DNA from 3 places in the Streptococcus sp. HMSC073D05 genome. Region 3 is predicted to be linked to each of the others. Evidence: predicted binding sites of a transcription regulator. Region 3 holds the regulator's gene; each other region holds the start of a gene.
What was found. Region 3 encodes Rex, which represses fermentation and respiration genes when NADH is low (regulators of the CRP and FNR family bind a similar motif). Its sites were predicted from a motif close to TTGTGAANTANTTCACAA; they were not measured.

Region 1 (3,282 bases), on a different contig from region 3:
TTTGCAAAATCATTCAAGATTTTCGCAGGTGCGATAACATCTTCGTTAGAAAATGCTACTGCAGAAGGTCCAACGAATACAGATGCAAGATCTTCAAGACCAGCTTTTTCAGCTGCACGACGCAAGATTGAGTTTTTGATAACTTTAAACTCAACTTCGCTTCCGCGAAGGTTGCGACGGAGAACTGTATCTTGCTCAACTGTCAAACCGCGAGAATCTACAACGACGATAGATGCAGCAGCTTTCATTTTTTCAGCTACTACGTCAACAAGTTCCGCTTTTTTAGCAATAATTGCTTCACTCATTAGTGTGTTCACCTCCGTAATTATTTTGCTTGGGGAATTTTTCCAAAAGAAAAACGCGCCCAAACCTAGACACGAAAGTACAATACGCTTCTTTTAATTGATACGTTTTGTCCTCGGTAGGATTTTTATGAGTCGAGCTCCCCTACTGTCTTAGGCAGTTTTTTCAAACCGTAAACTAGTCTATCACATTTTAAAAAAGAATGCAAGTACTTTTTCAAACTTTTTTTATATTTTTTAATCGTTGTAGAGACTCTTGATGTTATTCAACCAAGCATAGGCTAGTCCCATGAGGACTCCTCCTCCTACCCAGTTGGCAAAGAAGGTGACACCATAGTGACGTAATATATTTAAAAATTCAAAATGTGGCAATTGGCTAGAAACTGGATTAAAGCTTAATAATGAGAAGGAAGCAAAATTAGCCGCCAAGTGTTCATTGGTCATAAAGACAAACATATAAATAGCAGAGAGAGCTAAGAGCACCTTCGCTGTTTCATCTTTGAAATATAAATAAGAAAGGATAGCAATATTTACAAAGATATTGGCAATAACCCCTTCAAAGAATACCACTTGATTGCTTCGTTGGAGTTTATTTTCTGCTACCGTAGCCAGGAATCCTTTTGGATCAATATGAGCAAAGGCTGTTGTTTGATTGAACAGAAAAGCTACGATCAAAGCACCAATTAAATTAAAGAAGGTACAATAAAGAAGAATCTCCAATGCTTTCTTCCAATGGATCTTCTTTAGATAGGTTCCCGCTGTCAAATACATCATATTTGAGGTGGTTAATTCCGCATTTAAGAATAAGAGGTAAACCAAGCCCCAGGCAAAGATGAATGGAAATAGAAAACGACCCGATCCAGGTACAAAGGTATTTAATAAGTCAGCTGCAACAGCTCCGACCGCAGTACTTAAAGTGAGAAATCCACCAGCAAAAATAGAACGGACTGCATAGCGCGTTTTAGATTTCTGATAGAGATCTTCCTTCTTATTACACGCCGCTCCAACTTTTTGAATAAAATTAGATTCAGACATAATATTCTCCTTATATAATGTTTGTGAATAAAATCATTATAACATAGAGAGAAAAGAATGAAAAGGTTTTCAGGAAGAATTCTTAAATTTACAACATATACGTTTTAAATCATATAGCAAGACATAATAAAAAACAGGCAGATGCCTGTCTTAGTTTTAATAATTTAAACGGTTCGCCCAAGCGATATCCAAATTCAAGATTTCTTGTGAAGTGAACTGTTGGCGATATGGATTGTATACGGAACCTGTAATACCACCTTGAACATTTGGTGAATCGTATTGAGTTAAATTATAGGTTTCAATGATGTTATTAAGTTTTGCATAGTAGCTTGTGTCTGTCGCATAAACACCTGTCAAAGCTGCAGTTGCATCTTGGTAACTAGAGGTGTTGCTCTTCCAAGCACCTGCAAAATGTCCTTGTTTCAATACAGCTACGTAATCTTGCAATGATTCGTAGTAAGATGGGTAAGAACGAAAAGCATCATTAATTATATACGCATTTCCTGCACCGTCATCTTCCCAAGTTTGCATCACTGCGGATTGACCAGCATAACTTCCTTTAATACCGAAAAGGTTGTAATGTGGATAAGAAGACAAGCCAGACTGACCTGAACCACTTTCAAGGATGGCTTGTGCGATCATAACGGAAGCATAAAGGTCATTCTCTTGACCGAGCTGACGAGCTGACTCACCAATTTGTGAGATGAAAGCTTCAGTAGGGTCTGAATAAGCTTGGTAAGTTCCATCATTAGCACCAACTGATGTGACGTGTTCGCTCATAGCAGCAGCAAATGTCCCCACTGCTAATACAGAAACGAACAAACCAAATAATTTCGCTTTATTCCGTATTTTCTTTTTCATAATATAATTTATCTCCAATTAATTTTTTATCATCTTTTATCTTTATAGAGATTATACCATATAAATAGAAGATAACAAAGGCACTTATATTACACTTGTATTACAATTGCGAGATAAATCCAAAACAAAAATGACATTTTCATGTCATTTCAATTTATTTCGTAAAACGCATTTTCTAAAATAGCATCCCATGACTTCTCTAGTCCTTCCCTGGTTACAGAAGAAAAGACAATAAAGGTGTCAGCAGGATCAAAATCTAGTTTTTTCTTGATGATCGATTCGTGTTTGTTCCATTTTCCACGCGGAATCTTATCTGCCTTGGTAGCAACTAAGATCACAGGAATCTCATAATATTTTAAGAACTCATACATCTGGACATCATCTGCTGAAGGTTCGTGACGAAAATCGACTAGGCTAACGACTGCTTTTAAGTTCTCACGGCTGGTGAGGTATTCTTCAATCATCCGTCCCCACTTCTCGCGTTCTTTTTTAGAGACACGTGCATAGCCATAACCAGGTACGTCTACCAAGCGGAGTTTATCATCAATATTGAAGAAATTGAGCAATTGAGTTTTTCCTGGTTTGCCAGATGTTCTGGCCAGGTTTTTTCGATTTAAGAGAGTATTAATAAAAGAAGACTTGCCGACATTGGATCGACCGGCAAGTGCAACTTCTGGAATTTCATCTTGAGGATAATGACTCTTATTTGCAGCGCTTAAGAGGATATCCGCATTATGTGTGTTAATTTCCATATTTTATCTTTCTAGGCTGTTTCGAGAATTGGTTTTTCAGTTCCATCTACAGCTTCTTTTGTAATTCGAACAAGTTTGACATCTTCTTGACTTGGAATTTCAAACATGACATCCATCATCGTTTCTTCGATAATGGAGCGAAGTCCACGAGCTCCTGTTTTTCTTTCGATAGCTTTATTGGCAATCTCTTGAAGGGCTTCATCATCAAATTCCAATTCAACGTTATCATAAGAGAGCAAGGTTTGGTATTGTTTTACCAAGGCATTGCGTGGCTCTTTGAGAATACGGACAAGATCGTCAACTGTCAATTGCTCAAGAGCAGCAAAGACTGG
Region 2 (3,282 bases), on a different contig from region 3:
ACTTGATCAACGCCGGCATTTGCATCCATCAAACGTTCTGTATAAGCTTGAATCAACATCGGAAGGTTTAATCCTGTAATGATCGCAAATTTACGATCTGGATTTTCTCCCATGACGCGACTTGCTTGGTTAAATGGAGAACCACTCCAAAGGTCAGCCAAAACCAAGACTTCATCTTCTGCATCAAATGCGGCAACAGCTGCATTAAATTTAGCATAGAGATCATCCGGGCCTTCACTTGGCATGAACGTAACCACTTGAACTTTCTCTTGATCCCCAAAGATCATCGAGCCAGATTGGTGGATTCCAGCTGCAAATTCACCGTGGCTAGCAATAATGATACCAATACTCATTATTGACATTCCTCCTTATAAAATTTGTTTGACTTTCAGTTTAAGAAAACTTTAAGCTACTTTATTATAAATCGTTTCCACACTTAAGTCAATTTTTCTATCAAAATCTCGATGTAAAAACATTGATTTATTATGTTAAATTATCGTTAGATAGAAAAAGAATGCTCTTGAATGAATTTTGTTTATTACTTGTTGATGCTTAAAAAATCAATAATAGATATGTTTTATAGGATTTTGTTCTCAATGAAAAGATTCCAAGAATCAAACGATATTCTCGAAAACAGAAATAAATATATAATAAATTGTAAAATAGAGTGATTGAGAGCACTCAAAAAGACTAGCCCAGTTGGGCTAGTCCTGTAGGTTCAGTTGTTTAGTTTGTAAAATCAAGTACCATACGTCCTTGAATGGTTCCGGCTTCCATTTCGTCAAATACTTTGACAGCATCTTCTACTGGACGTTTTTGAACGACAGGGACTACCAAGCCTTCTGCACCAAATTGGAAAGCTTCTTCCAAGTCTTTACGAGTTCCTACAAGAGAACCAATGACTTGGATACCATCTAATACAGTTTTCACAATGCTGAGGTCCATCATTTCAGAAGGAAGACCAACTGCGACCACGCGGCCACCTGCACGAACAGAATCTACTGCTTGGTTGAAAGCTACTTTAGAAACAGCTGTTACGACAGCAGAGTGAGCTCCACCATTTGTTTTTTCTTTGATCAATCCTGGGACATCTTCGACTTCGCGACCGTTGATGACAAAGTCTGCACCAACTTCTTTCGCCAATTCTAGTTTATCATTGTTGATATCGACAGCGATGACATGTGCATTGAAGACTTTCTTAGCATATTGAACAGCCAAGTTTCCAAGTCCACCAGCTCCATAGATAACGATCCATTGTCCTGGTTCAGCTTTGGCTTCTTTGATGGCTTTGTAAGTGGTAACACCTGCACACGTAATAGAAGAAGCTTGGGCTGGATCTAATCCTTCAGGTACTTTCACTGCGTAATCTGCAGTAACGATACATTGTTCAGCCATTCCTCCATCAACAGAGTAACCAGCATTTTTTACAGTACGGCAAAGAGTTTCGCGACCAGTTGTACAGTATTCACAAGTTCCACATCCTTCGAAGAACCATGCGACACTGACACGATCCCCAACTTTTAGGCTCTTGACATCTGGAGCAATTTCTTTAACAATACCGATTCCTTCGTGTCCAAGAACACGGCCTGGAACTTTACCGAAGTCCCCGTGAGCAACGTGCAAGTCAGTGTGGCAGACACCACAGTATTCGATTTGAATAAGTGCTTCCCCTGTTTCAAGTGGACGCATGTCTTTGTTTGCAACGATTTCAACACCAGTACCTTCTGGATTTACAACAACAGCTTTCATTTTGTTCCTCCTTAAGTGAACGAGAAGCGGTTTAGAATTTTTGAAAACGCTTCTTTAATAATTATGTTAATAATATCACAAACCAGATGACGAGGCAATGAAAAAAATGGAAAAAAAGGGGGGTATTGATTAACCGATTAAGGATTTGGCGCAGAAAAAGACATGAGGGGATAACTCATGTCTGTTAGTTTTATAAGAATAATTGAATGAGTTGACGCGCGACACCATCTTCGTTATTCGTGAAATCTGTGACGGAGTCTGCATAAGGGAGAAGGACGGAGCTGGCATTTTTCATGGCGTATCCATGACCAGCGAGAGCTAGCATGTCGGTATCGTTGTGCTCGTCTCCAAAGGCAATCAAATCCTTCTGATCCATATTGAGTTTATCCAGAAGGTAGTTCAGAGCAGAAGCTTTGGTCACATTTTTTGGATTGCATTCCAGAATATTTAAGGGACCACCCCAAGTATTGATAGACAGATTGTAGTCATAATGACGATTCATTTCATCTGCCAGAGCATATTTGTCTTCCGCTTTCGTTTGAAAGAGGATACAGTTTGGGTCGCTCGTTACCCGCTCGGGATTGAATTGATTTTCTGGTTGGAAAGATTCAATACCGAATAATTTAGGGTCTGCAACGTGCTCATTTGGATCGGTAATAAAGAATTTATTGCGGTATTCGCCTGCTATAAAGTCCGCTTGGATAGTGTCTCGGTTAGCGACCATATCTAACAGGTATTTTTTATCTAAAGTCAAACATTGTTCATCTGCCCATTTTTTCTCAGGTAGATGCGTAAGGGAGCCGTTAAAATTGATCATCGGAGTATTGAGCTCTAGTTGTTTGTAGTAGGTATGCGCCATACGGTAGGGACGTCCTGTTGTAATAATCACTTTGTGTCCTAGAGCACTAATTTTTTTAATCGTATCAATGGTAAAGTCGCTCAATTTGCTTTCGGAATTTAAGAGGGTACCGTCTAGATCCAGAGCGATCATCTTTTTATGCATATTTCAGTTCCTTTCGAGAAGAATGAGACCATTATATCAGAAAAATCGGAAAAGCGCTCAAAAATCGAGAAGAGAAGTAGGATTTCTTGAAAGGCGAAAGATCTTTTGGTAAAATAGAAATAACGTTCGCAAATTGATTGGGAGCGAGAATGATGAAAAAGGAGTTTATTCTGAAATGGATAAGTTTTTTAAACTTTCAGAACATGGAACCACTGTTCGAACAGAGGTTCTTGCTGGTTTGACAACCTTTTTTGCGATGAGTTATATCCTCTTCGTAAATCCGCAAATGTTGTCACAAACAGGTATGCCAGCTCAAGGGGTCTTCCTTGCAACGATTATTGGATCTGTTGTCGGAACCTTGATGATGGCTTTTTATGCCAATTTACCGTATGCACAAGCACCAGGAATGGGCTTGAATGCCTTCTTTACCTTTACCGTTGTATTTGGTATGGGCTACTCATGGCAGGAAGCTTTGGGAATGGTCTTCATTTGTGGTGTGATTTCATTGATTATCACATTGACAAAAGTTC
Region 3 (3,282 bases):
AAGATCTTCCAGCTGCCTTTCATGTTGATGCTGTCCAGGCAATTGGAAAGGTCCCTGTCTATCCCGAAGAGTTGGGAATTGATTTTCTCAGTGCTTCTGCCCACAAATTCCACGGACCAAAGGGAGTCGGCTTCCTTTATGCAGCCGTCCCAGATTTTGATAATCTCTTACACGGTGGGGATCAGGAAAGTAAGATGAGAGCCAGCACGGAAAATCTCATTTCTATTGTCGGGATGGCAACCGCGCTTCAGCAAGCTACACTTCATCAAGAAGAAAATTTCAACCAGGTTCAAAAACTCGGCCAAGAACTAGTCAATGGTTTAGCAGCCTACGACTACTACGTTAATGCGAATGAAGATCATCTTCCATTTGTTTGGAATCTTGGCTTTCCAGGTGTCCAAAATGACGTTTTACTGATGCGACTCGATCTTGCTGGAATTTCTGTCTCTACAGGTTCTGCTTGTACCGCTGGTACAGTTCAACCCAGCCATGTCCTTGAGGCGCTCTATGGAAAAGATAGCTCACGCCTAAAAGAATCCCTTCGAATTAGTTTTTCAGAACTCAATACCGTAGAGGAGATTCAAGACTTCCTCTCAAAACTTAAAGAAATTTTATCATAGGAGAACAATATGGCTTTTGAAACAAGTGTTTCATTGAAAGACTGCAAATATACCTATAGTCTACACCCAAATGTTAAAAAATATACCTTACGTGACAATACATTCGCTGTTACCAAAGTTGGAAATTACGAGTTAAATCGTTTGCTCGAAGCCGTTCCAAATAGCGGCGAAGGCTTCCTACTTAAAATTATTTTCAATAAAGATTTGACAGGTTTTAAGATCAATATTACAGACAAGTCTGGACTTCGCCTGGTTAATATCTTTAAAAATCCAGAAAATGACATTATCCAACAAAAATTCTATTTCTTAATGGATAGTCTTGTCGAAAGAGAAATTTTCAACAAAACAGAGGCCTAATATGGTAACCCTAACTTATATCGATGCTTACCAAGTAGAACGAACGACTACTTATCCTGACCTTGCAGCCTGTATCCTAGCTTTTTCAGGCTGTGTAACCTTGCCTGACTCTTACTCAATCGTATCCATTGAATACAAGGGGGAAAAGCTCCCCTATACAGGACGAGTCGATGGACTTTATGCTTTTTTGAAAAAGGTAGAACAAGCTGAAAACTAAGCTGATGCTGATGGAACTCTCCATCGCCATCAGCTTTTTCTTTAGACAAAAATATTTTTTAAAAACCGCTTTAGATAGTTGATTTTTTCACAATCTTCCTATACAATAAGAGGGAAAGGTTGTGATATTGTGAAACATGATAAAAATACTCCAATTCCACGCGCAACAGCAAAACGCTTATCGCTCTACTACCGCATTTTTAAACGCTTTAACTCTGAAAAAATAGAGCGCGCCAATTCCAAGCAAATTGCTGATGCAATTGGGATTGACTCTGCTACCGTTCGCCGAGATTTTTCTTATTTTGGTGAATTAGGAAGACGGGGATTTGGTTATGACGTAAAAAAACTGATGAACTTCTTTGCGGATCTCTTAAATGATAATGCTATTACCAATGTCGCTATTGTGGGGATCGGAAATATGGGAAGTGCGCTCCTCAACTATCGCTTCCATGAACGCAATAAGATGAAAATTGTCATGGCTTTTGATGTAGATGATCATGAACTGATTAATACCAAAAGTAAGGATGGGATCCCCATTTATGGGATTTCTACGATCAAAGAGAATCTCAAAAAAGAAGGCATTCAAACAGCAATTTTAACTGTCCCAAGTATTAAAGCGCAGGAAGTGGCTAGTCTTTTAGTAGATGCCGGTGTCAAAGGAATTCTAAGCTTTTCTCCGGTCCATCTGACAGTTCCTAAAGACGTCGTCGTCCAATATGTCGATCTCACCAGTGAATTGCAAACACTCCTTTATTTCATGCGAAAAAACGAAGAATAAAGATTTATACATTAACAAGAAAAGAGGCTGGGACAAAAGTCCTAGCCTCTCAATTGTCTTGGATTATCGAGCAAGATGCAGTGGTTGAGTGGGCTCTACTACGCTGATTTCATCAGCTTTTACAGCCCTACTCAACTGTGCGGAGGCGGGACAAAGAAATCGAATTCTAACGAATTACTGATTTCTGTCCCACTCTCTTTTTTATACCAAATAATCTGTCTCTTCACGGTAACTATAATAGTTTTCTTCAGATACAATCAAGTGATCCAATAGGGTTAAACCCATCACTTCACAGGCCTCTAAAACTCGTTGCGTTACTTCATCATCATTTTTACTGGGAAATACGGCACCAGATGGATGATTGTGAGCCAAGATGATAGAGGTTGCCATGTGCTTCAGTGCATAATGCAGGATTTCACGTGGCTCCGCAATACTTCGATTCACGGTTCCAATAAAAATGGTCTGCTGATGAATAATTTCATTCTGCGTATTTAAATAGAGGGCAACCAGGTGCTCCTGTTTCTTATGGCCGATTTCCTGTTGAATTTTATGGGCCAATTTCTGGCTGCTCATGATCTGTTCAGAACTCATCAATTCGTCTTTATGAATCCTTCGTCCAAACTCAATCACAGCCTGAAGTTCGATGGCCTTCACCCGGCCAATACCTGAGATTTCCTGTAGCTCCTCTAGGGTTAATTGACTTAACTCCTTTAAACTATTAACCGAACTCAAAAGACCTTGTGCAATCTCATAAACGCTTTTTTTCTTATTACCTGTCCGTAAGAGAATGGATAGCAATTCTTGATGACTCAGCTTATCTACCCCTTCAGAAACCAAACGTTCTCTAGGAAGCAAAGATGGTTCAATAAATGATATGTCGTACATAATTTCCTCCTCACTTATTAATTCGTAATAAATAGAGAAAACGACGACCTTGCATTATTTACAGGCGATTTCTTCCTTCAAATCATCTAACACTAAGACTTCATCTTTATTAAAGCGGATCTGGTAACCTGTTTGAACTTGTTCAAGCTCTTTTAAAAACTGTTGAATTTCACAGCGAATCAAGTACTCCTGGCTCTGAGGAATGGCCTCTAAAGCTTGGTAGACCTGCTCTACTTCATAGATTCCTTTCGTAATTAAACCATTTCGTGGAAAATCGTTTACTAAGAGATTATAGAAATGATGCAAGAGATGATAAATTCGCTCTTTTGTCACTATTCTACCTCCTTATCATACTCTTTCCCCTTTATTATATACTGATTTTCCCTTAATATTATGACAAGTTCCTTACATTATATTACCAATCTC

Region 1: HMPREF2832_RS03105 (formate/nitrite transporter family protein) is a predicted target of Rex. The motif match lies at 1,359-1,376, and genes of this name have one in related genera.
Region 2: adhP (alcohol dehydrogenase AdhP) is a predicted target of Rex. The motif match lies at 1,813-1,830, and genes of this name have one in related genera.

Annotation. Positions count from the first base shown of each region.
Region 1 is NZ_KV807487.1:86,569-89,850, reverse strand. It holds gene rplJ (50S ribosomal protein L10) at 1-305, opposite strand, end outside; ribosomal protein L10 leader region at 344-478, opposite strand; gene HMPREF2832_RS03105 (formate/nitrite transporter family protein) at 540-1,337, opposite strand; gene HMPREF2832_RS03100 (glucosaminidase domain-containing protein) at 1,494-2,198, opposite strand; gene yihA (ribosome biogenesis GTP-binding protein YihA/YsxC) at 2,348-2,950, opposite strand; gene clpX (ATP-dependent Clp protease ATP-binding subunit ClpX) at 2,962-3,282, opposite strand, start outside.
Region 2 is NZ_KV807498.1:17,046-20,327, forward strand. It holds gene HMPREF2832_RS07160 (PTS sugar transporter subunit IIB) at 1-353, opposite strand, end outside; gene adhP (alcohol dehydrogenase AdhP) at 727-1,749, opposite strand; gene HMPREF2832_RS07170 (Cof-type HAD-IIB family hydrolase) at 1,940-2,752, opposite strand; gene HMPREF2832_RS07175 (NCS2 family permease) at 2,928-3,282, shown strand, end outside.
Region 3 is NZ_KV807489.1:86,414-89,695, forward strand. It holds gene HMPREF2832_RS03780 (cysteine desulfurase family protein) at 1-620, shown strand, start outside; gene HMPREF2832_RS03785 (DUF1831 domain-containing protein) at 630-977, shown strand; gene HMPREF2832_RS03790 (DUF4649 family protein) at 979-1,194, shown strand; gene HMPREF2832_RS03795 (redox-sensing transcriptional repressor Rex) at 1,324-1,971, shown strand; gene radC (RadC family protein) at 2,173-2,856, opposite strand; gene HMPREF2832_RS03805 (hypothetical protein) at 2,911-3,189, opposite strand.